3 regions of the Alteromonas sp. 5NW40-0090 genome follow, and region 1 is predicted to be linked to each of the others. Evidence: predicted binding sites of a transcription regulator. Region 1 holds the regulator's gene; each other region holds the start of a gene.

Region 1 (10,860 bases):
CGCTTAATGGCGAGTTAACAGCTGAAAAAATGGAAGTATTCCGTGGATTTGGCGTTCCGTATACCGACGAAGATATCGCGGGTGCGAAAGCGGCAGTACAGGGTAAAACGGAAATGCAGGCCCTTATTGCTTATCTACAATCTCTTGGCACACATTTGAAATAATATGGACCAGGGAATTGTAGGCAGCATTTTTACTGTCATCGTCTTTGTAAGCTTCATCGGTGTTGTGTGGTGGGCGTTTAGCAGCCGCAACAAGAAAAAATTCGATGAAGCTGCAAACCTAGTGTTTGCAGACGAAGAAAAAGAAAAATCAAAAGAAGATTAGCAGGAGTCTCGAACTCATGAGTATGTTTTGGACAATTTGGATTTCAGTGATAACCCTAGGGTTGATCATTGGTTGCTACTTCCTTCTTCGCTGGTGCCTTTCTAACAAGACCGGCGTAGCTGAAGGTGAGTCAATGGGCCACGAATTTGATGGTATTGAGGAGTTGAACAACCAACTTCCTCGCTGGTGGACAATTATGTTCTACATGACCATCGTTTGGGGCTTTTTATACCTAGCGCTTTATCCTGGCCTAGGTGCGTATGAAGGTATTTTGGGCTGGAAGAGCTCTAACCAAAATATTCAATCGCTAGAAGAGTCAGCTCAGGCGCGTATTGACGCTAAAGAGCAAGGCTACCTAGTGGAATATGACCGTGAACTAGATTTCGCTGCCGAGAAGTTCGATCCGATCTTCGAAGCGTATGCACAAGTTCCTGTTGAAGAACTGGCTAAAGACCCAGAAGCAAACAAAGTAGGTCAGCGTTTGTTCCTACAAAATTGCTCTCAGTGTCACGGTTCTGATGCACGTGGTCAAAATGGCGGCTTCCCTAACCTAACGGACAACGACTGGTTGTACGGTGGTTCAGGTGCGAAAATCGTTGAAACTCTTACGCTTGGTCGTAAAGCCGCTATGCCAGCATGGCTAGATGCTATGGGTGAAGACGGTATCGAAGAAGTGGTTAACTACGTACTTAGCTTAAGCGGTCGCGATGTGGACCCTCAGCTTGCAGAAGCAGGTAAAGCACGTTTCGCAGCGTGTGCGGCTTGTCACGGTATGGACGGTAAAGGTAACCAAGCACTTGGTGCACCAAACCTTACTGACAATATCTGGCTATACGGCGGCAGCCACAGAGCGGTAACAGAAACGCTTACTTACGGTCGTAACGGTGTAATGCCTTCATTCAAGAAAACCTTGGGTGATGACAAAATTCACGTTGTTGCAGCGTATGTTTACAGCCTTTCAAATGATTAATGATTTAAATCATTAAATATCTTAAAAAGCCTCGTTACTACGGGGCTTTTTTTATGAGAAAATACAGCGATATAGACAGCAATACAGAAAGTGCTGTAGCGAACACATTTTGTGCGCCTTGGACCTGCGTCCCCAACACTATATTTATTGTTATTAACTGATGTAGCAATAATAAATATGTTGTTAGCGACGTTGCTAGTGAAGTAAATACGAGAAAGATTTCGATGAATAGACCCTGGTATAAAGAGTTCTGGCCCTGGTTTTTAATTGCCGTACCTATCATTACACTCATCATGGGTGGCGTGTTGTTAAACCTTGCTATTAGCACCGAAGATAGCCTGGTGGTAGACGATTACTACAAGGAAGGAAAAGCAATCAATGCCCGTCTGGACAAAGAAGCAATAGCCCGCCGCATGAATATCACCACTGATTTAACCATTGAAGATGGAAGCATAGCGCTGCAATTTCATTCGGGGATCCCTCAAGAAGGTAACGCGGTTAAATTAAGTTTCTATCACGTAACGCTAGAAGAGCGCGATGTTAGCGTTTTATTGAGTCGCGACGCTAACGGCATTTATCGCGGCTTTATTGAAGAAAACCTTGACGGTAAATGGCGCATATCGCTGACGCCGATTGATGATAGCTGGAAAATTCAAAACACGGTCTATCTGCCCCACACTGGCAAAATGAAATTCAATCCATAATGACACAGCACGACTGTTACCATTGCGGCTTGCCTATAGCGAGTCCAGACAATGGGAAATTTACTACTGTCATTTTAGGGCAACAACGAGACATGTGTTGCCCTGGCTGCTTAGCGGTAGCTGAAGCGATCGTTAACAACGGCCTGGAAGACTATTACCAGTTTAGAACCGAACCGGCGCAAAAATCTGACGATGGTATTTTAGAAACACTAGATAAGCTAAAAGTCTATGACGACCCTTCTCTACAAGAAGAGTTCGTGTTTGAAGAAGGTCAGGACAAGCAGATTCAATTGACCCTTGAAGGTATTACGTGCGCTGCGTGTGGCTGGCTTATCGAAAAGCAGTTGTCGAAAGTAGAAGGAATAAAGCAAGTCGCGGTGAATGTACAAGAGCGCCGCGCTTTAGTCACTTGGTCACCGTTTCAAATTAAGCTTAGCCAAATTCTATCTACGCTAAAACGCATTGGTTATGTTGGGTCACCATTTCACCCCGACGAACACGAAGCCAGTTATAAACGCGAACAAAAGACCTTTCTAAAAAAGCTTGGCCTAGCAGGCATTATGACCATGCAGGTAATGATGCTGATGACTGGGCTTTATTTTGATTGGTTTGGCGCCATTGAGTTAGAGACCCGCCAATATTTTTACTGGGTTGCCCTTACGCTAACTACACCTGTTGTGCTGTATTCAGGCAGCACCTTTTATGTGGGCGCCGCTAAAGCGCTAAGCGCTAAAACGGTTAATATGGACGTACCCGTTACGCTCGCAATATTCGGTACTTACATTGCTGGAATTCGTTCTACAGTATTAGAGCAAGGTGAAGTGTATTTCGAATCCATTTGTATGTTTATTTTTCTGCTGTTGCTTAGCCGATTCTTAGAACATCGCAGTCGTCATCGCGCCGCACAGATCTCTGCCAATATGATGCAGTATGTGCCCGTATCAGCGACCAAACTAAATCCGGATGGTAGCCTAACCGAGTGTCTGGCTAAGCAGCTAAAAATTGACGACGTAGTGCTAGTGAAGCCTGGTGAAACAGTCCCCATTGATGGGGTGGTAACCGACGGCAACGCAGCGGTTGACGAATCTATGCTTACCGGCGAGTTTAACCCCGTGCGTAAGTCCAACAGTAGCCCGGTTTACGGCGGCACGGTTTGTCAAGATGGTACGCTAACCATTACGGTTACGCAGACCCTTAAAAATGCGCTGGTAAATCAAATTGTACGACTGCAAGCAAGTGCGATGGCGAGTAAACCTAAAGCAGCGCAGATAGCCGATAATTTTTCTCGCTATTTCGTTACCGCGGTATTGCTGATTTCGGCGTTGACCTATTGCTTTTGGGCGTATCAGGGTAGCGACGAGGCATTTTGGATCACCATATCGGTGCTGGTTGCAACCTGCCCTTGCGCATTAGGGTTGGCTACGCCATCAGCGTTAACCTGTGCTATGGCAAAGTTAAACCGACAAGGTATTTTACTAAAACGGGCCGATGCGCTTGAACAAATTACTGACATTGACACCATCGCATTAGACAAAACCGGCACGCTCACAAAAGGCAAATTTACTATTTCAAATGCCTGGTACGCTGACGGTGTGGATAGTAATAGTGCGCTATCAATTGCCCGCGCTTTGGAGTCACGCTCTGAACATCCGATTGCCAAAGCCTTTAGCGACGGTATAGCCTTTAGCGACGGTGTAGCCCTAAGCGAGATTTCTGCTTCTAGCGACAGTGCTGACGCTACCGATAACACGGTACACAAAGTGACTAATTTTACCGTTACGCCAGGAGGTGGTATCAGCGGTGAGATCAATGACACGTTGTTTTCTATGGGTTCTGCAGCATTCAGCGTTCACGAATCTCAGCTAAAACTCATTGAAGCGTTCCCTTCAGCTAACGTGTTTCTCACGGTTAAGGGGCGTATTATGGCGGCGTATGAAGTAAAGGATTCACTAAGAGAAGATACGCAAGAAACTCTCGATATATTAGCTGCAAGCCATACCCTCGCCGTTTTAAGTGGTGATACACAGCAAAACGTTAATGCGCTTACCGCACCATTGCCAATTTCGACCGCTAAAGGTGGCCTAACACCTGAGCAAAAGTACGAAGCCGTTCAAGCTATGCAGCAATCTGGCGCGAAAGTGATGATGATGGGGGATGGTATTAACGACGCTCCAGTTCTTGCCAGCGCTGATGTGGCGATTGCAGTGGGTAATGCCACAGACGTGGCTAAAACTGCCGCCGACGTGATACTGCTTGGCGATCAGCTGCTTTCTGTACCAGAGCTTATTCGAACTGCGCATCAAGTGAAGCAAAAAATAAGGCAAAATATTGGCTGGTCGGTAGGTTACAACGTTTTGATCTTACCTTTCGCCGTATCAGGCCTACTTTCACCGTGGATGGCTGTTGTTGGTATGTCGTTAAGCAGTATCATTGTAGTCACAAACTCAACGCGACTTTTGAGCAAATAGCATGAGTATTATTTACGTATTAATTCCAATCGCCATCATCATTGTTGCCGTCGCTATCGTGATATTCTTTTGGGCGGTGAAAACCAATCAATTTGAAGATTTAGATCGCCAAGGTTATAGCATACTGTTTGACGATGATCTTCCGCCAGAAGAAAAAAAGCTAGCTGAGCAACGCAAGCAACTTCAAGACAGTAAAGTAGACAAAAGCCAAGCGCCACATGGAAGGGATTAACTACTTCTCTGCCTTTCTTATCGGCTTAGCCGGCGGAGTTCACTGTGTGGGAATGTGCAGTGGAATTGTCGCTGCGCTAAGGATGGTATCGCCTAAAGGCGCTTCAGCACTACCCTATACCCTTGCCTATAACATGGGACGTATAGTGAGCTACACCATCGCCGGAGCAATAACCGGGGCACTTGGAAAAATTGCAGCAGATTATATACCTCTTGCCAACTATGCCCTTTCCCTACTTAGCGGAATCATGTTGCTTCTACTGGCGTGTTATTTGGGTAAGTGGTGGACTGGCTTAACGGTACTGGAAAATGCGGGTAAAGGCCTATTTTCCAAAGTGCAGCCGCTTTCAAAACGCTTTTTGCCATTTAAGACCCCTTTAAGTGCGTTGCCTTATGGTTTTATTTGGGGTTGGCTTCCTTGCGGTTTGGTGTATTCCACACTTACCTGGTCTCTCGCGGCGGGTAATGCGCTAGAAGGCGCTGCTATTATGTTCTTCTTCGGTTTGGGTACATTACCCACCTTGCTCGCCGCTAGCGCTGGTAGCCAATATATTGTTCGAAGTTTTCAACATAACCATTTTAGACAAATTATTGCAGTAATAATGGCAATATATGCCGCTTATCTTATTCATGGCGCAATCGTTTAAAAATGGGTGTATTATTGTCGGGTATTCTTTTAGAGAGCGTGCATTATGAGCAAAGGAAGCCAATTTTCTATTCACTGTCAAAACTGTAGTTTCAGTCACCTTTGTTTACCGGTGGCGTTAAACAAAACAGAAATCGAATCTCTTGACGATATTATTGAACGCAAGAAGCCGCTTCATAAAGGTGACACGCTGATTCAAACTGGTGATAAATTCCGTTCTCTATTTGCAGTGAGAACCGGTTCATTTAAATCATTTGTGACTAATACCGAAGGTGAAGAACAGATTACCGGCTTCCACTTTCCTGGTGACATTATCGGTTTCGATGCATTAAGAGAGAACAAACACCAAAGCTATACCTCTGCGTTAGAAACTGCCATGGTGTGTGAGCTTCCCTACGAGACCCTCGACGAAATGTCAGTGCAATTTCCAAAGCTGCGCCACCAGATCATGAGCTTCATGAGCGCTGAAATAAAACAAGATCACGACATGATCATGCTTTTAAACAAGCGAACCGCAGAAGAGCGTTTATTGTATTTTATATCACATCTTTCTCAGCGCTTTGAAGAGCGAGGCTTCTCCCATAGAGAATTCCATCTCACCATGACGCGCAACGAGATAGGAAATTATTTAGGACTAACCATCGAAACTATTAGCCGTTTGTTAAGCCGTTTCCAAAAAGACAACATTATAAAGGTGGACGGAAAGCTTATTACTATTTTAGATTTCGATAGACTAAACACCAAACTTGCGGCGCTTAACGGCCCAAGCGTTGTCTGCGGTTAGTCCTTTTTTAAGTGTAAATTAAGGCGCACACTAAGCGCGCTTTTTTGTGACCTGTGTTAGCCACCTATCTAATGTTTCAGCACCACGCCGGTTGCTCCATATTTACATCGTTAAGTTCACTCATGGTCGCGTCGTAAAATTCTTGATCTAAAACAACTTACGTTTTTCCCAATGTCGTTTATAGTTAGTATTAGAAAGCTTCGATTTCGACAGCCGCTACTAAGTTTTGTAGTTAGGGGGACGTTATGATTGAGTGTAAACGAATTCTGGCCGTGGTAGATGCCGAGCGCGATAACCAACCTGCACTAAGCCGTGCTTATGAACTCGCTTCAAAAACAGGTGCTTCAGTTACCGCCATGATGGTGGTATACGACTTATCTTACGATATGACGACCATGCTTAGCCCGGATGAGCGCGAGTCAATGCGCGATGCAGTCACAAAGGAGCATGCAAAATGGCTTGCTACCCACTTAAGAGAGCAAGGATTCACTGAAACTGATATCGTTGTAGAATGGAATAATCGCGCGTATGAGTCGATTATTTACTACACCCTAAACAATCAGATAGATTTAGTGGTAAAAGCAACCAAAAAGCACGACGATCTTGCTTCTGTTATTTTCACCCCCACAGATTGGCATTTAATGCGTAAATGCCCTCGCCCAGTATTGCTTGTTAAAGAGCACGACTGGCCAGAAGGAGGAGAGATTATTGCGGCAGTAAACGTAGGCAGTGAAGACAATGAGCATGCCGCACTTAACGATAAGCTCACCCTCATTGCTAACGACTACGCCTCTTTATTGAAAGGTAGCGTAAACTTGGTCAACAGTTACCCTTCTACACCACTTAATATCGCCATAGAAGTACCCGAGTTCGACCCCGATACCTATCACGACGCGGTAAAAAATCATCATTTAAAGGAAATGCGTAGTCACGCGTTAAAGTACGGTATTCCTGAAAACAAATGTGTAGTAAGAGAAGGCCTTCCGGAAAAGGTCATCCCGCAAGTGGCAAAAACACTGGATGCAGAGCTGGTTGTTATTGGTACCGTTGGCCGTGTGGGCATTTCAGCGGCCCTAATTGGTAACACTGCAGAACACGTGATCGACGAACTCAATTGCGATGTGCTTGCTATTAAGCCAGATGGATTTGTGTCGCCGTTGTCGGTGTAGTCTTTTCATCGGTACTACATAGCCCGTGTTTGCCGTTACTTAGCGGCCAACACGGTATGTCACCAACAAATTTAACTTCACAAGCATGGTCTCGAAAAGCCGCTTTAATGTATAATGGCGGCTTTATCACAAACCAAGCTAGTTAATTATGAGTTTAGGCACAAACAGTGCTGACGCGTCGCCATTAAACGCTGCGCAAAGTAAGCAAAAGTACAACTTCAACAAACTTCAGAAGCGACTTCGCCGCAACGTAGGTAAAGCTATTGGCGATTTCGGTATGATTGAAAACAACGACAAAGTTATGGTGTGTTTATCTGGCGGTAAAGACAGCTACACCATGCTTGATATTCTATTGTTTTTAAAGAAGATTGCGCCTATTCACTTTGATATCGTTGCGGTTAATCTTGATCAAAAACAGCCTGGTTTCCCTGAACATATTTTGCCTGAATATTTAGAAAGCATAGGCGTTGACTACAAGATTGTAGAAGAAGACACCTACTCTATCGTTAAAGACAAAATTCCAGAGGGAAAAACTACCTGCTCGCTTTGTTCTCGCTTGCGCCGGGGTATTCTGTATCGCACAGCAAAAGAGTTAGGTGCGACTAAAATTGCATTAGGTCATCACCGCGACGACATGCTAGAAACGTTTTTCCTCAATATGTTTCATGGTGGCAAGCTTAAGTCTATGCCGCCAAAGCTAGTCAGCGACAACGGTGAACACATCGTTATTCGTCCATTGGCGTACTGCACAGAAAAAGACATCGAGAAATATTCTCAGGCCGCTGAATTTCCGATTATTCCGTGTAACCTTTGTGGCTCACAAGAAAACCTACAGCGCCAAAACATAAAGGCTATGCTTCAAGACTGGAACCGTCGCTTCCCAGGTCGTATAGAGTCAATGTTCCGTGCGCTTCAAAACGTAGCGCCTTCACACTTAATCGACAGCAACCTTTATGATTTTAAAGCTATAGCTACACAAGAAGGCCCGGTAGAAGACGGTGATATCGGGTTTGATGAACCTGCTTTCACTACAGAAAATAGTACGGACTTCAGTGATGAAGATAATACTATTGAAGTAATAAACATTATGGAACCGAAGTAAATGAAAATTGGACTTGCGCTAGGTGCCGGAGCCGCAAGGGGCTGGACGCACATAGGTATCATTGAAGCTTTAGAAAAACTCGGCGTAAAAATTGACGTTGTAGCGGGATGCTCTATTGGTGCCTATGTTGGTGCTGCCTACGCAAGTGGTAAGCTAGAAGGTTTAAAAGAATGGGCCTGTTCGCTAAGCGATTGGCAGGTATTGGCTCTTATGGGTGTAGGCCTTAGACGTGGGGGCATCGCAAGCGGACAGAAAGTTTTCGATAAGCTTGCCAGCGAGTTTTGTGTTTCCTCTTATGAAGAAATGCTGAAACCCTTTGCAACAGTGGCAACTGACCTTTATACCGGACGTGAAGTTGTATTTAATTCAGGCCCTATTGGCGACACCATTCAAGCATCATGTGCTATTCCCGCACTCTTTGCGCCCGTAGCACACGGTGATCGTTGGTTGGTAGACGGTGCCGTTGTAAACCCTGTACCGGTGAACTTGTGTCGCCAATTAGGGGCCGATTTTGTAATCGCGGTTAACCTTAACGCCGATTTTCGACCACTTCGTCTTGAAAAGTTGAGACAAGATCATGAAGAAAACCAGCGCAAAACTGAGGACTTTTTTACTAAAAGCCAAAACGTACTACGCCAATGGTTTTCGCCTGATAGTAAAGAAGACAAAGCGTCAGAAGAAAGTGAAGAGCAGCTTAAAGTCAATGCTTCTGAAGATGTGAATGCCGAAGAAAGCATTGCTTCTGAAGTTATTGAAAAAGTGGAAGAAGAGTTTACCGAAGTGCCCGCAAAGGTGAATAAGCGCAACCCGCCGGGAATTATGAGCGTAATGAGTAGTTCACTTGAAATACTTCAAGCTCGCGTTACCCGCTCTCGTTTAGCAGGCGATCCACCAGACATTCTTATTGAACCTCAACTTACCGATGTGGGTATTATGGAATTTCATCGTGCTGAAGAGCTATGCGCCAAGGGTGAAGAGACCATCGCCCGTGTAGCAGAGCAAATTAGGTATCAGTTACTAACCTGATACCTAATTTTAGCAGCCGATTAACTCGAAGCCATAGCAGTTACGCGCAGCGGCTCTTGAGGTAACGTTAAGCCTTTTGCGTCGTTGATCCAATCTTGTTTTAGATGCAACACGCCATTATTGATTTGCACACCTTGTGGTGTAATGAAATCTAAATTCTTGTCATCAAATTGAATCATCAAGCCCTTTACCGAAGGCATCATGAAAGACAAAAAGCTTCCCATTTCATTAAAGAAAGCTTCGTACTGACCATACAAAAAAGTAAGGTCGTCTTTTGTGTAATACTGCTTAAGGTATTCCGGTTTGGTTTCAAGTTGTACCGACATATCACACACGTTAGCCCGCTCGTTAAGGTCAATTCGAACCAGTGCATTAGCCAGCTTCAGTGCTTTCTCAGTAGGTACAGTAAAACGCCCTTCATCCGTTACCTCTAAAGGCATCGTTTTCTTATCAGTAACAATAGATGCTTCGTTAACTTCACATAAACGCCCTTCACCAACACGAACAAACCCAAATGCAAACTGAAGTGCTTGGGTATCTTCATTATCCAGCTTTTTAACATGGCTATAGAAACGGCTGTACTCAACATCTATCGTTTCAGCAGCAACGGAAGAACTGCCTACACCAATAAACAGAGATGAAGCAAAAAATAAAGCAGCACGTATCATTCGGATAAAAACTCCTCGTTAAATAGGATCATAGTTTGAAGCTCTTCAACATAAGCGGCTCCGCGCTCGGAATAATTCATTAGCCCTTCAGCTAACGCAACACCAGTAATAGGAATTTGGTTTGCACGCAGTCGGCTGCGGATCTCTCTTAAATCCGCATACGCGTCGTGGCGGTTTAAATTTCGCATATAGGTATACGTAGCACGTGACAAACTGTCGAATTTGGCAACTTCATGAGATGCCCCATCGTTTCGACGGTTCGGAACAAAGCCACACCCTTTAGAGAAACACCATAAGCCAAAGAAGTTATAGCCCTTTCTTGCAAAGCGACTTGTGCCCCAAGCTGACTCGTTCGCAGCTTGCACAAGTACCAACTCCGCAGGCAGAACATCAATTTTTTGCAACAGCGCCAACAGTTTCATCTTTAACGGTTGCGTCGGCTTAACTCGATATTCCTCTTCTAACCATTCAAGCCTTGCCATATCTTCTTCAGAGAGCGACTCGTTGGCTAACGCCTTCCTGTACAAGGTTTGCACGTAATGCCTTAACGTAAGTAGATAAGCATTCTGCTTCTCTACTTCAGGTCGTAAATAGTTAAAAAACGCTTCTTTCTTCTCTTTTACATCTGTATAAGCAGAGAAGTTAGGCACCGGCTTTTTGGCTTCAACCGTTTGCGGTATGTCTAAAATATCCGGCTCGTCCTTTGTAAAAATAATGGCATTGATGACGATTACCGCCAAAACGCCCAGCGTTATAAGGACTATT
Region 2 (10,860 bases), on a different contig from region 1:
GCCGAAATGGATGTACAGGTTACAAGCGAAGCGCAAGATATCGCGCTAAATATAGTTTATGAAGATGAGCATATCTTGGTAATAAACAAGCCTGCCGATTTGGTCGTGCATCCTGGCGCGGGAAATCCGAGCGGAACCGTGCTAAATGCGTTGCTAAATCATTACCCTGAGATTGATAAAGTTCCGCGAGCGGGCATTGTCCATCGTCTAGACAAAGACACCACGGGTTTAATGGTAGTGGCAAAAACAATACCTGCGCAAACGCACCTTGTTGACCAACTACAGCGTCGCGAAATGAGTCGTGAATATGAAGCCATTGCGCTAGGTACTATGGTTGCGGGTGGTATTGTAGATGAACCTATTGGCAGACATGCCACAAAGCGCACGCACATGGCAGTTCGCGAAATGGGTAAACCTGCGGTGACCCATTATCGCGTTATTGAAAAGTTCCGTGCGTATACTCACCTGCGATTGAAGCTTGAAACCGGTCGTACACACCAAATCCGTGTGCACATGGCGCATATAAAACATCCGCTACTGGGCGATCAGGTTTACGGCGGGCGTCCGCGTTTACCTAAAGGCGCATCCGAGGAGTTTATCGCAGCACTTCGTGGTTTTCAGCGTCAGGCATTGCACGCAGCTCAGCTTTCACTATTTCACCCTGAAACTGAAGAGTGGATGACGTGGAAAGCACCACTGCCTCAAGATATGCAGGACTTGCTTAAAGCAGTCAAGAAAGACACAACGGACAATCCGCAAGATATGCTCTAACTAGGGAGTAGGTATTATGACATTGTCAGATGCAAATTCACCTATTTCATCTACGCTGGAGTTGATTACGCCAGAGTGGTCTTGCCCATCTAACATAGTCGCTTATACAACGACAAGGTTAGGGGGCGCTAGTATGGGGGATTTTGCAGGCTTAAATGTCGGCGCGCACGTGGGGGATGATCTCTTATTAGTTAAAGCCAATAGAAGCCTTCTCCCCCACAGTCAAAAAGCTACGTGGTTAGAACAAGTGCACAGCAACCGTGTAGTGTCATTGCCAAGCGCTGATACCACCGCGGATGCAGCGTACTCTTCTTCTGTTTCACATTTTTGCGCTGTAATGACTGCTGACTGTGTGCCCATCTTATTATGTGATGAGAGTGGTCAAGAAGTGGCAGCAGTACATGCGGGGTGGAAAGGGCTTGAGACCAATATTATCAAAAATGCGGTTGGGCAATTTAGCTGCGATACCAATAAAATCATGGCTTGGATAGGTCCTGCAATAAGCGGTGCTTGCTATGAAGTAGACGCAAATTTGGCTAGTAAATTTCGTCACATAGATGGCGCAGTTTCCAATAGTAATAATAAAGGGAAATACTTTTTAGATTTACCTCTAGTGGCACAGATTCAATTGCAGCAAACAGGTGTAGAAAATATAACGCAAAGTAATCTTTGCACTTACTCTGATGAGCGACGCTTCTATTCACATCGAAGAGCAACCCATCAAAACAAACGCACGACGGGGCGCATGGTAAGCGTAATAGGACTGCTTTAGATTGTTTAGGATAAAAGGCTGCAGTTTTCAGTCTCATCAAACATTTGCGCTAAATCAAACTTCCTACAGTATTTGTTATCTTTTTGGCCAACTTTTCAATCTCATACTTGAATCGCAATTGAGCAGTCTACATAACTAGAATATAAAGAATACCATTCCGCATAGATCATTACCCACTCAGCGAGAGTTAAAATGTTCGTAATCGCGGCGTGTTACCGTAGGTATAGTTGTTCACTTATTAGGTTGAGATTATGAGACTAGATAGATTTACCAGTAAATTTCAGCTCGCAATATCCGATGCTCAATCACTCGCATTGGGGCGAGATCATCAATATATTGAACCTGTCCACTTAATGACCGCCATGCTGAATCAGCAAGGTGGTTCAGTACGCCCGTTGCTTGATCAAGCTAACATTAATGTTAACGCACTTCGTTCTGCTTTAAGTCAGGCCATTGAACGCCTACCTCGAATCGAAGGCATTGGGGGCGATGTTCAATTAAGCAAAGACAGTGGTGTTCTGCTCAATCTTTGCGACAAGATAGCTCAACAGCGAAAAGATGAATATATAACGTCGGAAATCTTCGTGTTAGCAGCACTTGAAGACAAAGGACGATTGGGTGAAATTCTCAAGAGTTTGAATATCACCAAAGACGCCATTGAAGGTGCTATCGATGATATGCGTGGCGGACAGAAAGTGACGGATCCTAACGCTGAAGACGTGCGCCAAGCTCTTGAGAAGTACACCACAGACTTAACCGAGCGTGCGGAGCAAGGCAAGCTTGACCCGGTGATTGGGCGTGATGACGAAATTCGTCGAACGGTGCAGGTGCTACAGCGCAGAACCAAAAACAACCCAGTCCTTATTGGTGAACCAGGTGTGGGAAAAACGGCTATTGTTGAAGGTTTAGCACAGCGCATCATTAACGGCGAAGTACCTGAAGGCCTAAAGAACAAGCGCGTTCTTGCCCTAGATATGGGGGCATTAGTCGCTGGTGCTAAATACCGCGGTGAGTTTGAAGAACGGTTAAAGGCTGTTCTTAACGAGCTAGCTAAAGAAGAAGGCCGCGTCATTTTATTCGTCGACGAACTGCACACCATGGTAGGTGCAGGGAAAGGCGATGGCGCAATGGACGCTGGGAATATGCTAAAACCAGCGCTGGCTCGCGGTGAACTTCACTGTGTGGGAGCAACCACGCTAGATGAATACCGTCAGTACATTGAAAAAGACGCGGCACTTGAGCGTCGTTTCCAAAAGGTATTGGTTGAAGAGCCAAGTGTAGAAGACACTATCGCTATTCTTCGTGGCTTGAAAGAGCGTTATGAGCTTCACCACTCGGTAGACATCACGGATCCTGCCATCGTTGCAGCGGCAAGTTTGTCACATCGTTATATTAGTGACCGCCAATTGCCAGATAAAGCCATTGACCTTATTGACGAGGCTGCATCTAGCATTCGTTTGCAAATAGACTCAAAGCCAGAAGATATGGACCGTTTGGAGCGCCGTATTATCCAGCTAAAGCTGGAAGAGCAAGCGCTTGCTAAAGAAACCGACGACGCCAGCCATAAACGCCTTGAAATGATTGAGCTAGAGCGCGAGCAAGCTGAAACTAAGTATGCAGAGCTAGAAAAAGTATGGCTAGACGAAAAAGATGCCATGCAAGGCACCCAGACTATTAAGGGAGAGCTAGAACAAGCAAAGCTAGATTTAGAAATTGCTCGTCGGGCATCTGATTTGAATCGTATGTCGGAGCTTCAATATGGTCGTATTCCTGAACTTGAAGCCAAGCTTGAGCAAGCGGCAGAAAACGAAACCCGTGAAACCACGTTGCTTAAAAATAAAGTAACGGACATCGAAATTGCTGATGTGCTCTCTCGTTGGACGGGTATACCTGTAGCGAGAATGCTAGAAGGCGAGCGCGAGAAGTTGTTGCGCATGGAAGATGTGCTCCACAAACGGGTTGTTGGACAAGAAGAAGCCGTTGAAGCAGTATCAAATGCCATTCGACGTTCACGTGCGGGGCTTGCCGATCCAAACCGTCCCATTGGCTCGTTCCTATTTCTAGGCCCAACGGGTGTAGGTAAAACTGAATTGTGCAAAGCTTTGGCCGGCTTTATGTTTGATACTGAAGATGCCATGGTGCGTATCGATATGTCAGAGTTTATGGAAAAACACTCGGTGGCGCGTTTAGTGGGCGCACCTCCTGGCTATGTTGGCTATGAAGAAGGTGGTTACTTAACCGAAGCGGTGCGCCGAAAGCCTTATTCAGTAATCTTGTTAGATGAAGTTGAGAAGGCACATCCTGATGTATTCAACATTCTTCTTCAGGTGCTGGATGACGGCAGACTGACTGATGGGCAAGGCCGCACCGTAGATTTCAAAAATACGGTTGTGATCATGACGTCTAATTTAGGTTCAGACATCATTCAAGATAAACACAACGAAAGTCAGTATGACGATATGAAAGCATCGGTAATGAGCGTGGTGGGGCAGCATTTCAGGCCCGAGTTCATCAATCGTGTGGATGACATTGTGGTATTCCATCCATTAGGTAAAGAGCAAATTAAGTCTATTGCTAAAATTCAGCTTGCCTCGTTGCGTGCAAGACTTGCTGAAAAAGGGTACAAACTGACCTTGTCTGCCGCAGCCATGGACAAGTTAGCCGATGCAGGTTTCGACCCTGTGTTTGGCGCGCGTCCGCTTAAGCGAGCGATTCAAGTGCAAGTAGAAAACCCACTCGCCCAGCAATTGCTAGCGGGTGAGCTATTGCCTGAGTCCACCATTCGCATTGATGCTGACGAAAGCGGACTATTTGTAGTAAGCGGTTAATCAGCAAACCAAATCTTGAAGTCAAAGGCACTGGAAACAGTGCCTTTTTTGTTGCTTTATTATTGCCTTGGCACTGTCTTTTCCTTTAGTTTACTCTGCTAGAGTAATTTCAGCGTGAGTGTTAGGAGTCATACATGGAAACAGCCCCAATTATTAACGCATTTAAACGCGTACTCGGGGAAAGCAACCTTGCCATTGGAGAACGCCAAACTGAGCACTATCGAAAAGGATGGCGCTCGGGCGAAGGTAAGGCATTGGCCGTACTGTTTCCAACCACGCTCATGCAATATTGGGAAGTGCTTAAGGTCTGTGTTGATTTTAACTGCATCATCATTATGCAGGCCGCGAAAACCGGGCTGACTGAAGGTTCGACACCAAGCGGTGACGATTATGATAGACCGGTAATAGTAATTAACACCCTAGCCATGGACGATATCCTCCTAATAAACGATGGTAGGCAGGTGTTGAGTTTTCCAGGGGCAAGCTTGTTTAAGCTGGAAAAAATGTTGAAGCCACTAGGGCGCGCGCCACATTCGGTGATTGGGTCTTCGTGTTTAGGGGCGTCTATCGTTGGTGGCGTAGCAAACAATTCAGGTGGGGCGCTTGTCAAAAGAGGGCCTGCGTACACAGAGCTATCCTTATTCGCTCAAATAGATGAAAACGGCGAGCTAAATCTGGTTAATCATTTAGGGATAGACTTGGGTGAAACACCTGAAGAAATTATCGGAAACCTTTCTTCCGGTAATTTTGAGAAATCCCTCCCAGAAACGATAAAGAAAGCGTCAGCCAGTGACTATGAAGAAATCGTTCGAGATGTAAACGCTGATACGCCGAGTCGCTTCAATGCCGATCCAACAAGGCTTTATGAAGCCAGTGGCTGTGCAGGCAAAATCGCCGTTTTTGCCGTGCGCTTAGACACATTCGAAGTACCTAAAAAAGAACAAACCTTTTACATAGGCACGAACGATGCTGCTGTACTTACCCGCATCCGCAGAGATATTCTGTCAACGTTTGATAATGTTCCTGAAGTTGGTGAATACTTGCATAGAGAAATGTTTGATATTGCAGATAGGTATGGCAAAGATACGATATTAAGTATTGAACGTTTAGGCACAGATGCACTACCTAAAATGTTTGCACTTAAAGGGCGGGTGGATGCTGTGCTCAACAAACTGCCTTTTATGCCTCGTTACCTAAGCGACAGAGTTATGCAGTTTGGGAGTAAGCTTTTCTCTGATCAAATCCCTGCAAGTTTAAGAGCCTACCGCGACAAGTACGAGCACCATCTTATCCTTAAAATGAGCGATGAAGGTATTGAGGAGGCTCGCAGACTTATGTCCAAGCTGTTTAAGGAAGAGAAACTAGACGGAGACTACATTACTTGTAATGAAGAGGAAGCATCTAAAGCCTTTTTACTCCGCTTCGCAGCGGCAGGTGCCGCGGTGCGCTATCAAATGCTGTATCACAAACAAGTCGGGGATATTTTAGCGTTAGATATTGCGTTGCGCCGCAATGACGAGTTTTGGGTAGAAAAGTTGCCTGAGCACATAGCCAAACATGTCGAAAAGCCACTTTATTACGGCCATTTCTTTTGCCATGTCTTCCATCAAGACTACATACTTAAAAAGGGCAGCGATGCCAAAAAAGTAAAGGCGGACATGTTGGCATTATTAGATAGTCGCGGCGCTAAATATCCTGCCGAGCATAACGTCGGGCATTTGTATGAAGCTGAGAGTACGTTACAGCAGTTTTACAGAGAGCTAGACCCTACCAATACCTTTAATCCGGGCATTGGTAAGATGGAGAAGCACAAACGCAATTGTTCGTGCTGCCTTTAATCGTATGCGAGAGAGAGCCTTATAGGCTCTCTAATAATGCTCTAGCTTGCGGACGTCTAAAGAAAGGGCGTTCTACATTTACTGCATACTCTAGCTCTTTCTTCGCTTCGTCAATTCTATTGAGTTTTGCAAGCGTGTAGCCAAGGTGGTAGCGAACGTTAGGGTCGTTAGCGTCCCTTGCGAAAGCGTCTCTAAGCATTTTAAGACTACCCTCATAATCTCCCTGTAGCGCTTTAATATGCCCAAAAGTGTCGAGTATTTTTGATGAATTAGGCTGTAATTCGTAAGCCTGTCTCGCATAGTTTTTCGCGGTAACTAAAGACTTTTCTATATGCATGATAGCTAAGCGGTTAAAGGCCTCGGCTGGGTTCAATAGATTGGGCTCTTCAACAAGCTCTTTGTATAGCGCTATCGATTCGTTAAACTCTTGAATAAAGAAAAGGTACTGTGCTAAAAGGTTTTTCGCCAGCAGGTTGTTTTCACTTTCGCTCACCAATTTGCGGGCAGTATTTAAAAATACATCAACGAATTGTTCGTTCAATGCGTAGTTGTAGATCGCAACAAAGGCTTGTGCAAAAGAAGCGTCGACTTCTAGCGCTTTTTTGAAAGCGTTAATCGCACTTTCATCATTACCTTTATTCGCAGCTAATCTTCCTTTTAGAAAATGGTAAACCGGGTTTTGCTGCTGGTTTGCAGGAATTGTCGCTAACAACGACTGTGCTTTATCGTTTTTCTGTAAATCTAACAACAAACTTGTATAGCGCAGGGTAACAAATGTGCTTGTGTTTGCTATGTCGTGTGCGCGAGCCATGGCGTTTAACGCGCTCTCGCTATCACCAATGTTTCGGGCTTGGTCGGCATAGGCAATTAATTTACCTGCGTCGTCGTTAATAAAGTTTCTTACAATGCTTAGCGTTTTTTCCGCATCTGCACGCTGATTATTAGCAAGCTGAAGGGCAGCTTTACGAAGAAGGTAGTCAGCATTGTCGAAGTCATCTTTAATTAGCAGGTCTAAGTGATACAGTGCATTCTTAATGTCGCCTTGTTGCTGATACAAAGACGAAACACGCTCTCTAGCACCGCTATTCGACGGCGTAAGAGTTAGTAAATCGAGATAGATTTGCTTTGCTTCATCTACCTTGCCTGCTTTGGTCAGGTTAAACGCTTTTAGCATCAGCGTTTCATTATGCTGCGGTGACAAAGTAAGAAGTTCTTCAATCAGTTGATTAGAAGTTTCTACGTTGCCTAAGCGACTCTCTGTAGCCGCCAAATTAAATTTTGCGGGAAAAAGGGTAGGGTTCTGTGCCAGCGCTTTTTCAATATTGGTTTTGGCTTCTTCTAGCTGACCTTGTCTAATCAAGATGCCAGCTTTAAGGTTATATACTTCAGCTTCTTCAGGATAAAGTTCACTAAGCAGGTTTGCACCTTTTAATGCATTGTCAAACTTCTGCGCTTGTAAATTCATTAGTGAATAAGTGAATAGAAAACCTGCGTTATCTTTGTAGGTGGGCAAATTCTTTTCAAGAATTGATAGCGCCTCGTCCTGTTTTCCCCTCGCTGCCATCAGTTTAATTTTAAAAAGCTGGAGCTTATTTTCATTTGGGTACTTATATTCAAGGTTCTGCAGCAGTCGTTCAGCTTTAAACGCTTTGTTTTGGCGAATAAATAAATCACCTAATAGCAATGCTGAGTCAGGGTCTTCCATTAACGCATCCTGATGGCGTTCAAGCAGGGCAAGCGCTTGTTTGTCTTGCTGTGTTGCCATATAGACTTGGCTTAGCATTAATACTGCCTGCAGGTCATCAGGCTCCTGCTGCAAGTAAGCATTAAAGTCCTTTGCGGCTGTTTCCATGTTGTTGTTAAAGAAGTTCGTTAAACCACTGATATACAGTAACATGGGTTGAGAGGTTATCAGCTCAGGGTCGAGCTGCGCCATGAAGTCGTTAAGTTCTTTTAGCTTTGCATTATCAATAGATTGCTGGTTGTCTCTACTTTGTAGCCAGCTATTGAGTAATATGGCTAACGGATCGTTAGGTGTATCCTCAATAATTTCATCAACGAATAGCTTTGCGGTATCGTAGTCTTTCGCCTCTAGATACAAATCCACTAGATTACGCAGGGCAATAGGGTCGTCTCGGTTAAACGTTAGGGCTTTTTGTAAATGTGCAGTTGCTGCGTCTGTATTACCCTGTCGGTAAGCAAGCTGGCCCTTTAATCGCCATGTGATTGCGTTTTCTGGTTCTAACGACATGGCTTTATTGATAAGAGAATTCGCTTTAGTTAAGTCTTCATTTTGAAGGGCAATAGAGGCTAAGCCGTTTATAGCTGGCACGAAGTTAGGTGTGCGTGAGACTATAGTGTTGTAGTCGCGTAAGGCACACTGCTCGTCTTCCAATCTAATACATGCTGTTGCACGAATCATTAACCACTCGCGCTCTGCCTCTCCTGACAGTTTGTTTAAATCGGCAAAATCGACAATCTCTTTATATCTGTTTAAGAACAGCCAAGTGTTGCCAAGCGGTTCTGCCAGAAGGTTAATATCGGCACCCATCTCTAGCGCTTCTACAAACTCCATTTCGGCCGCGGTTAAGTAGCCGTTTATAAGCAGTATTTCGCCCATAAGAATTTTTGCAGCTAGATTTTCAGGGTCTTTTTGTAAGCTATTTTTAAGGTGAATATAGGCTTCTTCATACTCGTTTTGGTTAAACGCGGTGAGCGCTTTTTCGTAATCTTCTGATGTAGTAGCAAAACTGTTGAAAGTGATTAACGATGAGGCAACTGCTGAGATAATAGTGCGATGTACAATTCGCTTTTTATTATTAAAAAAATCCATATAAACCTTCGAAACTTAGCCTAGCCACTGGCTTAAAAATAGCATAAAAAAAGGTGACCTAAGCCACCTTCTAAAGATACGTGTTTTCTAAGCGTTTTTAAACCATTAAACGCGACGCTTACGTCTATATAGAACAAGACCCAAACCTAAACTCATTAGTGCTAGGGCACCTGGTTCGCTGACTTCTGTTGGTGGTTTAGTAGGAGTATCAGGAGTGTTGTCTATCGAAAATCCAAGGGCAGACAACTTGAATCCAAAGTCGCTCTCCTGAGAAGCTCCGCTGTCAAATATAGTGTTGTAGGCACCTACTAACCAGTATTTGGCGGCGCTCAAGCCGGTAAACTCAGACTGATAATAGTTGTTCACTTTACTTCCAACAGAGAAATGACCCGTCTCTATGCCGCTAGTAGAGGCAATGTCATTCCATGTGAAGTTTTCGGTACCTTTAAATTTATCAATATCGCCAAGGCCTATTACAGATACTTCGTTTTGTGATTGTCCACTGTAACGATATATCGAGGAAAATGAACCAGAGGTAAGGGTAACTTCTTCGCTGAAAGACAACAAAACCATATCGAAGTCTTGTTTTCCTCTATCGCCTGTTCTTCTATTGTCTATTGTATGAGCATCTCCGTAATAGCTCGAAGTTGTGTAGTCGCTCTGTTCGGTCGAGTCTTTGTTTATAAGTCCATAACCTGTCGTGTTATTGCTGTTTATCCAGCCATCAAGCACGCCTTGTTTTTTGACAAGGTCGTCGTTTTCGTCAAGATAATAACGACTGGTGTAGGTATCAGAGTGGCTTTTATAATAACCCGTATCAGACCACGCAGTAAGCCCAACATAAACTGTTTTACCATCAATAGTCGTAACCGCGGTTCCATTTTGAGAATCACCAAGAAGTGAATATGAAATACCGCTATTTACTAACGAGTAAGTGCCTTCATCTAAACTGCTGTCACTACCTAATACATTCCCGGAAAATAAAAGAAAAACTGTCGCTAATCCTAAATACTTCATATAAATAAATACCGACTCTAAATTTGCTTTACAATACTACTGAAGGTTAAGCGAACTTTGTGCCATGTTTGTATGATTATGATTTGTATTGGTTTTTTTGGGATTTTGATGCGTGTGAGTTAGTGATAGTAAAAAAAACTGACAGGTTGTACCACCTGTCAGTGATCTAAAGTCTAATTTTATTAAATAAGTTTTTTGCGACGCCACATGACGAAGAGTGAGCAGGCCATGAGTAGACCGATAGTTCCAGGTTCAGACACTTCGGTAGTATCTGTTGTACCCGCTGTTTCTGAAATAGAGAAACCGATATTGGCAAGTTTAAACGCGTCGTTGCCTATTCTTCCGTCTGTTTCACCAAATACAGTGTTGTACGCACCCACCAACCAATATTGGGCCGACTCAGTGAACGTAAAGTCTGCGCGGTGATCTAAATATTCACAGCTTTCGATGTCAAACGATGCTGAGGTTAGTGCATCTGCAACAATATCACTCCACGTGTTAACGCCAGAGGTTAGTTTAGCCGTATTGCCAAGCGCTGCTACAGACACCTGACTATCGCTGCTGCTGTGTAGCCAAGAAAAGCTAGCGCCGGTAAGCGTTACCGCAGAATCAAAAGACAGCAAAACAAAATCGTAATCTCGTTCTACGTTTGTAAACCTATAATATTCAGAGTTGTCGCTACCACTAGAGAAGTAATTTAAGTTATCAATGGCGTGGTCGGAATAACCTTTATAATTCGCTTCATCATTATTCGTTACACCATAAGCCCATTTATCAGAGATTTTCTCTAGCTTCGCGCCG
Region 3 (10,860 bases), on a different contig from region 1:
AGGCTTTCAAAATCTCTACACATCATGCGAAGTAAAGTATAGATACTATCTAGTGAACCATGCTCAATTAGCGCTTCTATAGGCGTAAGCAAATGGCTAGACCACATAAACAGGCTGTTCACTTTACCGTAGTGCATTGTAGCCATCTTGTGGATGTGAAAACGCAGTTTATCTTTGCTATCGAGCTTCTGTAATAATGCCTCAATACTGTGCTCAAACTTAGCGTAGAAGTTATTTTGCTTAAGCGATAATGGCCTGCGATCAAACTCTGTAACTAGCGTATCCTCTTCGTAGAGTTGCTTCCAAAAAGTAAGGCCGAACAAACTGCGCCATAACCGATTTTCTGTACGCCAGCCCTCTATTCCATGCCGTGCATAGTATGCTAACACGCCACGCTCTACTTGCTGATTTTGGCTTACGTCAATATCCAGCGTACGGCTAGCATTGCGAAGCATATCGGTAACCGTGCTAGTGCGCTTCTTATGATATTTACGGGCGTAAAAGTCTTCTGCAAACGCAAGCAGTGTATCCGATGGAGGATTATCGATAATTTCTTCTAGTGCTTGTTTGACGTCATCTTCTTGTCCGTCTTTATAGCTCTCTCTTAGCCACTTTTCTTTTGCTTTATCGCTGTGCGCTTGTTTCAATATTGCTAGCCCTTTGGACCTATCGAAGGCTAGCAATTTAAGCCCTAGTGCATAAAGTAATTGGTCGCGATAAAAACTGGCTGACACACCTTCTGTAGCAGGGAAATCACTTTCCGCTAAGGCAAGTAACATATCATTATTATAAAAGGCTAGCTGGCTATAGTGGTTGGCGTAAAACCAAGAAGCTTCGGCGTCGCTTTTAGTATCAAAACGCGCTGTGTCGGTTACCGAGTCAGAGCGAGTTCTCATTACGCCTAAATCACGCATAGAAAACTGATTTAAACGACTTTTGGTGTTACCAAAATAGAGAAACAGTAAATAGCGAAGTGCATCGTCGAATAGGCACACTAAATAGTTATTAAGCGAAAAGCGCTCTGGCCAGCCTTTAGCACCGATATGTTCATTAAGTAACGTCACGAGTCTGGGCTTAGTGAGCGATGCTAATCCCTGTGTACTGCCGTATTCAGCGAGAAGCGCCAGCAGCGCATCTTTGGTCAATACCCCTGCGATATCGTTAAGCGTAGCGTGAGTAATATCGCCAAACCAACCGTTTTCTATAAGCCAATCTATCTGTGCTTGTGGTTCAGTGATTTCGCCGTAATTAAACTGCGTTCTGTCAATCACCGCATACTTGCGATTGGCAGCCCTAACAACAATGCATTGCTTGTCATCATCTAATGCTTTAAAGCGCTCAACAAAGTCGGTTGCACCATCGCTTAAAAGCGCACTGTTAGCGCCTTCGAAGAAAGCAAGGAACTCGTGAAAGTGTGAAAGGTAATAACGTGGCGGTAAATCTTTTCGCATGAGGTATCTTTGACTATGAAAACATCAACAGTGTATATTTATACAGCCATGCTAATCAAATTAAATCCATCACGATTGCGTTACACATCCGCTGCTAAAAATCTTTTTAAACACGTACTCGCTGTTTAGACACCCACTGAAAGAACGTTGAAAGCTGCTCATCATCTAGTAAACGTTGTAAATTGAAGTAGTGTTTGGCTAATGTCATCTCATCATAAAAGCGATGTATACCGCTATGGCACTGTCTACAAATATAGATACCGTCCTGCAGTTCGGCTTTGCTAAAGTGCTTTTTAAAATAGGTGCGTCGGTGCATTTTTTTAGGGATAAGGTGATGATAAGTCAGGCGCGTCTCTCTATTACAACAGGGGCAGTTTCCTACTTTATTTGCCACACCATCACCTCTATTCATTCACCTTGCTGCTGTTTATTAGGGTCAATCATCAAGACTTCCATTTAATAATGGCTATGCGATTGCCTCAGCGCGTTCTTTTCATAAACAACGGGGTATTTTGCTAAAGAAAATCCACTCGTCTTAGCATTACGTAATAAACACTATTCATGATTAATAAGGCAATGAAATATGAGCTTAACCCGTTCCATGGGCTTCTCCTGCCCTTACTGTATGGCGCCTAACGATGTTGAGATAGATGAGGTTAACGATGTGGGTCAAGTCCAAGTACTCGACTGTCAGGTGTGCTGCCAACCCATAGAGTTGACGACTTATCAACATGGTGACGATATTCAAATTGAGGCAGAACGAGAAAATGACTAAGCAGTTTACACGCAGCGATATAGATGCGCTTGCACAGCGATACCGAGCTAATCTAGTCAACAGTTTATCTGGCTTTAAGTCGGCTGCTTTGGTGGGTACCACTAACGGCAGCACTAACAATTTGGCCGTCGTTAGCTCTATCGTTCATGTGGGTGCTAACCCACCACTTTTAGGCATGATCATGCGCCCACACACGGTCGTACGAGATACCCTTAGCAATATAAAGCAACAGGGCTTTTATACGCTAAATCATGTGTCAACTGATTGGGTAGACAAAGCACACCAGACATCTGCCCGTTATGCCCCTGATGAAAGTGAGTTTGAAGCAGTGGGTTTAACGCCGCAGTTTAGCGAGTCTTTTAGTGCACCGTTTGTCGAAGAAAGTGAAATTAAGATGGGCTTAAAGGTGGCGCAACATTTAAAATTACTTAACGAAACCGAAATGGTAATTGGAGAAATCCAAGAGCTTCATATGCCAGAGAGCATTATAGATGAAGACGGATACGCCGATATAGAAAAAGCCAACACCGCCTGCATTTCTGGATTAGATAGCTATCACAGCACTACGCGTATTGCACAATTTGTCTACGCTAAACCTGGTGTCCCCCTCGCTAAGAAGTGAACTTGTAGCAAAACAAACGGTCTGATGTTCATAATCTGGTGGCATCACTCTGAATTTTATTTAATCTAGATCAAGTGAAAATACGACTTTTCGTTCGATCTTTTTTCAAAAAGAGATAGTATTTAAACAATACACAAAACCTGCCTCTTTGGGCAGGTTTTTGCGTTTAAGGTACTGAATAAAAAAGAATCATTATCGTTTCTATCTCTTAAGGAGAATGTTATGAAATCTGTAAATCGCCGTGACTTTTTAAAACTGTCGGGCACTACAGTTATCGGTCTTACATTAGGTGGTGTAGCGTTACGTGCACAAGCTCAAGAACAATTGAGCGCTGATGACCCAACTGCTAAAGCATTAAACTACACACCGTCTTCAACCGTTGAAGGTGCAAAATGTGCAAACTGCATGTACGTGCAGGGAGCCGATGGCGAACAATATCGCCCTTGTAACATTTTCCCTAACAAGCTGGTTAACGCTGATGGCTGGTGTAGCGCTTGGGTTAAAAAGCCAGGCTAAATCATCACTCGTAGTTACATAAATAGCTACATAAATAGCTACATAAATAGCAAAAGCCCCCGATAATTATTGGGGGCTTTTTAGTTTCAATACTGCAAAACAGACTTCACATTCAAACCAAGCGCTTTTATCTAGCGGATCTCATTTAGTCCATTCTGGATGCCCTTTAGGCTCGGGTCATCAAAACGTGTAGGTAAAAGACCTGGCTTAATAAAAAAGCCATGTTTAGCTTCAAAGACTTTGCCTATCTTTAGCACTTCTTCATCTTTCCATTTAGCACCGATAAAGCTAATTCCTACTGGAAGACCTTTCACTTCACCCGCCGGTACTGTGAGATGTGGATAGCCCGCTACAGCGGCTAGATAGCCTATACCAATAAAACCAGCTGGCGAATGATCGCCATACACACCGTCAATTAAAAATGAAGGGCTATTTGAAGGCGCAACTAATACATCGACATTGTGTTTTGCTAGCAATGCGTCAATACCATTTTTACCCGCTGTATCTTGAATAAGACTTAGGGCGCTGTGATACGCTTCGCTATCAATAGGCGCCGCGTCTAGCGACTTTTCAAAAATATCTTGGTTGAATAACGCTAGCTCTCGCTCGGTTTGGCTGTTAAAAGCGATAAGCTCAGATAAATTTCTTGCGGGGATCTCTGCTGGCGATCCCGACAAATATTCGTTGATGCTGTGATGGAACTCACTGAGTAGAACATTGTAAGAGTCGGCCCAAAAGGAATCAGGCTGAGAAAAATCACTAATATCCACCAGCGTAGCCCCCGATGCTTTTATCTGATTTAACGCGCTTTCGTAGACGTCAAGTACATGAGGGTTATCACCTTGACGATACCTGACAACACCAATACGCTTGCCTTTTAAATCTGTTGCCAGCATTTCAGATGAAGGCATAGCAGGACGCTGAGACGCCGTGTTTTCAGTTGCACTATCGTTCACGTCTTCACCAGCCATAACTGACGTCATCAGCCATGCGTCTTGAACGTTGGAAGTCATAGGCCCCGCTGTATCCTGGCTAAAGGAAATAGGTACAATGTGCGTTCTTGAAAGTAAACCAACGGTTGGCTTAAAGCCCACTACACCGTTAATAGATGCCGGGCAGATTATAGAGCCATTGGTTTCAGTACCTACGGCAAGTGACGCTAATCTAAGTGACATTGCTGCGCCCGAGCCAGACGATGAACCGCATGCGCTTCTCGATAATATGTGAGGGTTTCGAGTTAAACCGCCTACTGCGCTCCAACCGCTTATCGATGATTCAGAACGAAAGTTTGCCCATTCAGATAAGTTAGTCTTGCCAAGAATGATCGCTCCCGCAGCTTTAAGCTTCGCCACAATCGGAGCGTCTCGGCCGGTGTCGTTATTGATTAGCGCTATAGAACCTGCTGTTGTGGGCATTTCTGCGCTTTCAATATTGTCCTTTAGCAATACGGGAATACCGGCTAACGGGCCTAATTCAGCTCCACTGGCAAATTGTTTATCAATATCTCTCGCTTCAGCTAATGCATTGGGGTTTAGCGCTAAGACGCTATTTGTCTTTTTATCTAACTCACCAATACGCGCTAAATACCCGCTCACAAGCTCTGCCGATGTAATATCGCCTTGAGCAATAGCTTGAGCCTGCAGGTACGCTGGCTCATCTAGCCACTTGTTATTATCACTATTTTCATGATGCGATTGCGACACACAGGCGGTGCATAGCAAGGTGACAACCAGTAAATACCACTGTTTCAACATAGAGCTTTCCTTAACGCATTGTTTTTATGAGAGCGTGCTTATGCCATCATGTCTTATCTATGGTTAGATATAAAGCGATGAGCATTACCGTATTGTTAGTTTGATATACGTTGAATCAGAAATGGTTCACTGTCTGCACGATAAAATACGCATTCACAGTGCAGCAGGCGCTTTTGGCAGTTTGTGAAGCAGATTATCAAGCTGATATTCATCGAGCAGTAGTTGATACCGATCATCCGCAATAAAGCGATGAAGGGCAGCATTAAACTCTGCCCTCAGTTTTGGATTGGGTATAGCCGCGCGATATATTGAAATAGGAAATAACTCATGGAACACGGTTTCCTCTTCAACATAGGCGCTATTTTTAAGTTTAAAGAAATTGAAAATATTTCTATCTAGAACAATCGCGTCCACGTGACCCAGCATAAGCATATCGACCTGACGGTCCTGCCTTGCCATTTCCATATACATTGACTCCAATGCGAGTGCTTGCTGAAATTCTTCACCTAACACTAATTGCGCAGTTTGAAACCCGATGAGACGCTTTCCCTTGAGGTCATTAATATCATTTATAACAAAGTGACTTTGCGCTTTTGTCACAACAACATTTTGGTAAATAATGTAGGGGTCGGAAAGGACAGAATCTTCCACGTTATGTGCCGCGTTTTGTGTAAGTCCTATATCCACAGCATTATCTTTCAAAAGTCGCGCTGTACGCCCAAATGGAACGTAGATGGGCGAAAGCGTATGTCCCATTTCCGCTAAAATGGCTCTTACCAGATCAATTTCAAAACCGCTGTGCTCTTGTGAAATAACATAAGGCGGCTTGTTCCAGCCAACCACCACGTCTAACTCACGGGCTTTGGTAGGAAAAACAATAGCAACAGCACACAAAAAAGGAATAAGAAAACGCATAAAACTCCGATTAACTTTACAATCGAACCGCATTAATAAATAACTATAGCCGCATTTAGAATCCATACCAATGGACAAAAGGTTAAGGCTTTTAAACACCGCTGCCCCTGACAAATAACACCTATTGTAACGCTTTTCGCTTGCTTTCATTTTGTTTAACGCCAAGCAAAGGTACAATGACCAACAAAGGTCCCAACGAACGACAACTATGGCTTGGCTACAACTTCGAATTAATACCTCCTCTGAATATGCAGAATCAATAGGCGACATGCTGACGGCCAACGGCTCACAAGCAGTGACCTATGTGGATGCGAAAGACACCCCTATGTACGAGCCCAAGCCGGGTGAAGTGTTACTGTGGCCCGATACACAAGTCGTCGGCTTATTTGAAGCTGATGCCGATATGAAAGGTATTCTGCAACGCCTAGGTAAGGCGAAGGTGCTTGGTCCAGACTTTAAGTACAAGCTAGAACCACTTGAAGACAAAGACTGGGAACGAGAGTGGATGGATAACTTCCATCCTATGCAGTTTGGTAAGCGCTTGTGGATTTGCCCAAGCTGGCGTGACGTTCCAGACCCTGATGCCGTTAACGTGATGTTGGATCCAGGCCTTGCTTTTGGCACAGGTACGCACCCTACTACCGCACTTTGCTTGCGCTGGCTAGACGGCATAGATATGACAGATAAAACTGTGGTCGATTTTGGCTGTGGCTCGGGAATATTAGCGCTGGCTGCGTTGAAATTGGGTGCTAAACGCGTCATCGGCATTGATATCGACCCACAAGCGCTACAAGCAACAAAAGAAAATGCACGACGCAACGGCGTTGAAGACCGTTTGGATGTATACCTTCCTGAAGACCAGCCTGAGCTTGAAGCCGATGTCGTGATGGCAAACATCTTGTCAGGTCCATTACTAGAACTTCAAAGCGTTATTACAAATTACTGTAAATCAGGCGGTTTGTTAGTCCTTTCCGGCATATTGGCTGAACAAGTCATGCGAATTGAAGAAGCCTATGCAAACGATATTACTCTTGAACCCAGTGCTATAGATGGTGAATGGGCGAGAGTGTCGGGCAAAAAACGTTAAGATTGAGCGACAAACTAACTAGGTGGTGAAAATTACACCTAGTTAGATCGGTGTGTTCACGGTAAACCACCCCAAATTTGCGACGAAATTTTGTACGACGAAGAACGTCACCGCCTAATTAATTGTTAATTTTTTTCACATTACAGCCCTTTCAAATCGGGGGCTGTAAGACTTTCGTACAATATTTAAACTAAAAAACGACGTTAGATTACTAATGTGACAGATTTTTTTCACTGTCAAGACCACGAAGTGAAATTTTGTGCGATTTTTAGCCTTTTCAAGCCTTGCGAAAACACGTACACTTAGCGCCCCGTTTTAGCCGGGTGTATATTTTCTGTGCAGTTTTAGATGGCGAGCTATACATTTTACAATGCGAATTGGACCTTACGAGTTAGAAAACAATTTGATGTTGGCCCCCATGGCTGGCGTAACAGATAGACCGTTTCGTCAACTTTGTAAGCGCTTGGGTGCAGGGCTTGTTGTTTCAGAAATGCTTTCGAGTAATCCGAAAGTTTGGAACACAGCCAAATCACAGGCGCGTATGAATCATGAGGGTGAAGAAGGCATTCGCTCTGTACAGATAGCTGGGGCCGACCCTGAGCTTATGGCTCAGGCAGCGCAATTTAATGTTGAGAACGGTGCGCAAATCATCGATATCAATATGGGTTGTCCTGCTAAGAAGGTTAATAAGAAGCTAGCAGGCTCTGCCTTGCTTCAATACCCAGACACAGTGGAAGCGATTATTAAAGCAGTAGTTAATGCTGTTGACGTACCCGTAACACTGAAAATTCGCACCGGTTGGAACCCAGAAAATCGCAATGGGGTAGAGATTGCCCGCATTGCAGAGCAAAACGGCATACAGTCGCTTGCTGTTCACGGCAGAACACGAGCTTGTATGTATAAGGGAGAAGCTGAGTACGACACCATACGTCAAATAAAGGCGGCAATTTCAATTCCTGTTATTGCAAATGGTGACATTACTTCTCCAGAGAAAGCACAAGAGGTGCTGAATTACACTGGTGCAGATGGCGTAATGATAGGTCGCGGCGCGCAAGGTAAGCCTTGGATATTTAAGCAAATCCAACATTATCTTGAAACGGGCGAGAACCTACCGGCACCGCCGCTGTCAGAGCTATATAAACTCTTGCATGAGCACGTAACTAATGTGCAAGACTTTTATGGCGACATAGCCGGTGTAAGAATTGCCCGTAAGCACGTGGGCTGGTATCTCGCGGAGCACGATACGGATCGTCAGTTTCGTAAAACGTTTAACGCTATCGATGATGCGACTGAGCAACTCGATGCACTAAATGCATATTTTCAAGCGCTGCAGACCCGAGAAACCCGACAGATTTCTCCCGCAGCATAGTGATGACTAACTTAAGAGCAACACAGTATTATGTTCGATCAAAACGTGACTTCACCTTTTACTACTACAGTAACTACGCCTTCACAAACGCAAGCTCAAAAGCCACTGCGTGACTCTGTAAAGCAAGCGGTTAACAAGTACCTTAAGCAACTGGATAACGCAAACATCGATAACCTGTACGAAATGGTACTGGCTGAAGTTGAAGCGCCGCTGCTAGAAGAAGTCATGACTTACACACGCGGCAATCAAACCCGCGCTGCCATCATGATGGGCATCAACCGTGGCACACTTCGCAAGAAGCTTAAGCAATACGGCATGAACTAAGATTCCAAGGGCTTTGCCCACCAAAGAGCACCAATCGGTGCTCTTTTTGTTTCAACACTACAACATTAGAAACTTAAAATTTATGCAAACACCAAAACCAATTAAACGTGCTCTCCTTAGTGTCTCCGATAAAACCGGTATCCTCGATTTCGCGACAGCGCTGCATAACGCTGGCGTAGAACTTCTGTCGACGGGCGGTACTGCGAAACTACTCGCTGACGCTGGCTTACCTGTGAAAGAAGTGTCCGATCATACAGGTCACCCAGAAATTATGGCTGGCCGTGTTAAAACTCTTCACCCGAAAATTCATGGCGGTATCCTTGGTCGTCGCGGTACCGATGAAGCGGTGATGGAAGAACACAACATTGCGCCTATCGATCTTGTGGTGGTTAACCTTTACCCGTTTGCTGCTACCGTGGCAAACGAAGACTGCACGCTAGAAGATGCAATTGAAAATATTGATATCGGTGGCCCAACTATGGTGCGCGCTGCTGCAAAAAACCATAAAGATGTGACTATTGTGGTTAATGCGTCTGACTACTCTCGCGTACTTGCAGAGATGAACGACAACAACGGCTCGTTAACCTACAACACCCGTTTCGACCTTGCCATTAAAGCATTTGAGCACACTGCTGAATACGACGGCATGATTGCAAACTACTTTGGTGCTCGTTTAGACAGCACAGGTTGTGAAGCAGACTGTGACCACCAGCACAGTGAATTCCCACGTACCTACAACATGCAGCTTACTAAGAAGCAAGACCTTCGCTATGGCGAAAATAGCCACCAAGAAGCGGCATTCTATGTTGAAAACAATGTTCAAGAAGCGTCTGTGGCTACCGCTACTCAGCTTCAGGGTAAAGAACTGTCATTCAACAACATTGCTGACACGGATGCAGCGCTTGAGTGCGTAAAAGAATTCGAAGAGCCAGCATGTGTAATCGTTAAGCACGCTAACCCATGTGGTGTGGCCATTGGCGATGATATTTTAAGTGCCTACGACCGCGCGTTTAAAACTGACCCAACGTCAGCATTTGGCGGCATTATCGCGTTTAACCGAGAGCTTGATGCGAAAACGGCGCAAGCGATTGTTGACCGTCAATTTGTGGAAGTCATTATTGCGCCGACAGTAAGCGATGAAGCGAAAGAAGTAGTAAGTGCGAAGAAAAACGTACGTCTTCTAGCATGTGGTGACTGGGCTGGTCAGCTAACCGAAGGTTATGACTTTAAGCGCGTAAACGGTGGTTTATTAGTACAAGAGCGCGACTTCGGCATGGTTGAAATGGAAGACCTAGAAGTTGTGACTAAGCGTCAGCCAAGCGAAGATGAACTGCGCGACCTTATGTTCTGCTGGAAGGTAGCAAAATACGTGAAGTCTAACGCGATTGTTTACTGCAAAGACGGTATGACGGTAGGCGTGGGCGCAGGCCAAATGAGCCGCGTTTACTCTGCGAAAATTGCGGGCATTAAAGCGGCTGATGAAAACTTAGAAGTAGCAGGCTCTGTAATGGCGTCTGACGCTTTCTTCCCATTCCGCGACGGTATCGACGCTGCGGCTGAAGCAGGTATTAAAGCTGTAATTCAGCCAGGCGGCTCTATGCGCGACCAGGAAGTCATTGATGCCGCTGATGAACACGGCATTGCCATGGTGTTTACGGGCATGCGTCACTTCCGTCACTAATAGGTATTTACGCTATACCTTTTAGTGCAGGCTTAGTGAGGGAAACCAATAGCTAAGTTAAACACGCAGTAAGGTGGCATTTAGTTACTTTACTGTGTGTTTTTTATTTTTCCTTACCTCTTTTAATACGCAGACCCGAGGCCAATCGTATGGTTGTGTTGATACCTCATCGAAGCGACAGAGTTGCGAATAATTCTGCTAAGGCGTAAGTGCAAATAGGGGTTAGCTGATAGGCTTGATCTGACCCGTGGTAATTTGTAGTAATAGTGTTATGTTATTCGCCTACCCTCGACAGAAAAAGGAAATAAGAATGAAAAAGTTAGCCCAATATGTGTTAGCCGCAACCCTAGGTGTAAGTGCTACTTA

Evidence for each region. The regulator FNR, encoded in region 1, switches genes on or off when oxygen is low (the NO sensors DNR and NnrR bind a similar motif). The targets are predictions, from matches to a motif close to TTGATCTAGATCAA.
Region 2: the regulator FNR is predicted to act here: its motif matches at 1,588-1,601, upstream of clpB (ATP-dependent chaperone ClpB).
Region 3: the regulator FNR is predicted to act here: its motif matches at 2,909-2,922, upstream of AC27KT_RS02970 (high-potential iron-sulfur protein).

What each region holds. Positions count from the first base shown of each region.
Region 1 is NZ_BAAJLT010000005.1:306,791-317,650, forward strand. It holds gene ccoO (cytochrome-c oxidase, cbb3-type subunit II) at 1-164, shown strand, start outside; gene AC27KT_RS08490 (cbb3-type cytochrome oxidase subunit 3) at 166-327, shown strand; gene ccoP (cytochrome-c oxidase, cbb3-type subunit III) at 344-1,297, shown strand; gene AC27KT_RS08500 (FixH family protein) at 1,522-2,001, shown strand; gene AC27KT_RS08505 (heavy metal translocating P-type ATPase) at 2,001-4,469, shown strand; gene ccoS (cbb3-type cytochrome oxidase assembly protein CcoS) at 4,471-4,701, shown strand; gene AC27KT_RS08515 (sulfite exporter TauE/SafE family protein) at 4,688-5,347, shown strand; gene fnr (fumarate/nitrate reduction transcriptional regulator Fnr) at 5,393-6,130, shown strand; gene uspE (universal stress protein UspE) at 6,376-7,299, shown strand; gene ttcA (tRNA 2-thiocytidine(32) synthetase TtcA) at 7,448-8,401, shown strand; gene AC27KT_RS08535 (patatin-like phospholipase family protein) at 8,402-9,427, shown strand; gene AC27KT_RS08540 (DUF2987 domain-containing protein) at 9,448-10,095, opposite strand; gene AC27KT_RS08545 (glucosaminidase domain-containing protein) at 10,092-10,860, opposite strand, start outside.
Region 2 is NZ_BAAJLT010000004.1:326,266-337,125, forward strand. It holds gene rluD (23S rRNA pseudouridine(1911/1915/1917) synthase RluD) at 1-771, shown strand, start outside; gene pgeF (peptidoglycan editing factor PgeF) at 788-1,543, shown strand; gene clpB (ATP-dependent chaperone ClpB) at 1,795-4,371, shown strand; gene dld (D-lactate dehydrogenase) at 4,506-6,209, shown strand; gene prsT (XrtA/PEP-CTERM system TPR-repeat protein PrsT) at 6,229-9,042, opposite strand; gene xdp1 (exosortase-dependent surface protein XDP1) at 9,148-10,059, opposite strand; gene xdp1 (exosortase-dependent surface protein XDP1) at 10,242-10,860, opposite strand, start outside.
Region 3 is NZ_BAAJLT010000002.1:191,886-202,745, reverse strand. It holds gene AC27KT_RS02990 (exonuclease domain-containing protein) at 1-1,451, opposite strand, end outside; gene AC27KT_RS02985 (hypothetical protein) at 1,558-1,845, opposite strand; gene AC27KT_RS02980 (zinc ribbon domain-containing protein) at 2,035-2,226, shown strand; gene AC27KT_RS02975 (flavin reductase family protein) at 2,219-2,848, shown strand; gene AC27KT_RS02970 (high-potential iron-sulfur protein) at 3,071-3,364, shown strand; gene AC27KT_RS02965 (amidase) at 3,496-5,118, opposite strand; gene AC27KT_RS02960 (substrate-binding periplasmic protein) at 5,272-6,033, opposite strand; gene prmA (50S ribosomal protein L11 methyltransferase) at 6,242-7,120, shown strand; gene dusB (tRNA dihydrouridine synthase DusB) at 7,491-8,489, shown strand; gene fis (DNA-binding transcriptional regulator Fis) at 8,520-8,813, shown strand; gene purH (bifunctional phosphoribosylaminoimidazolecarboxamide formyltransferase/IMP cyclohydrolase) at 8,896-10,494, shown strand; gene AC27KT_RS02935 (class I SAM-dependent methyltransferase) at 10,805-10,860, shown strand, end outside.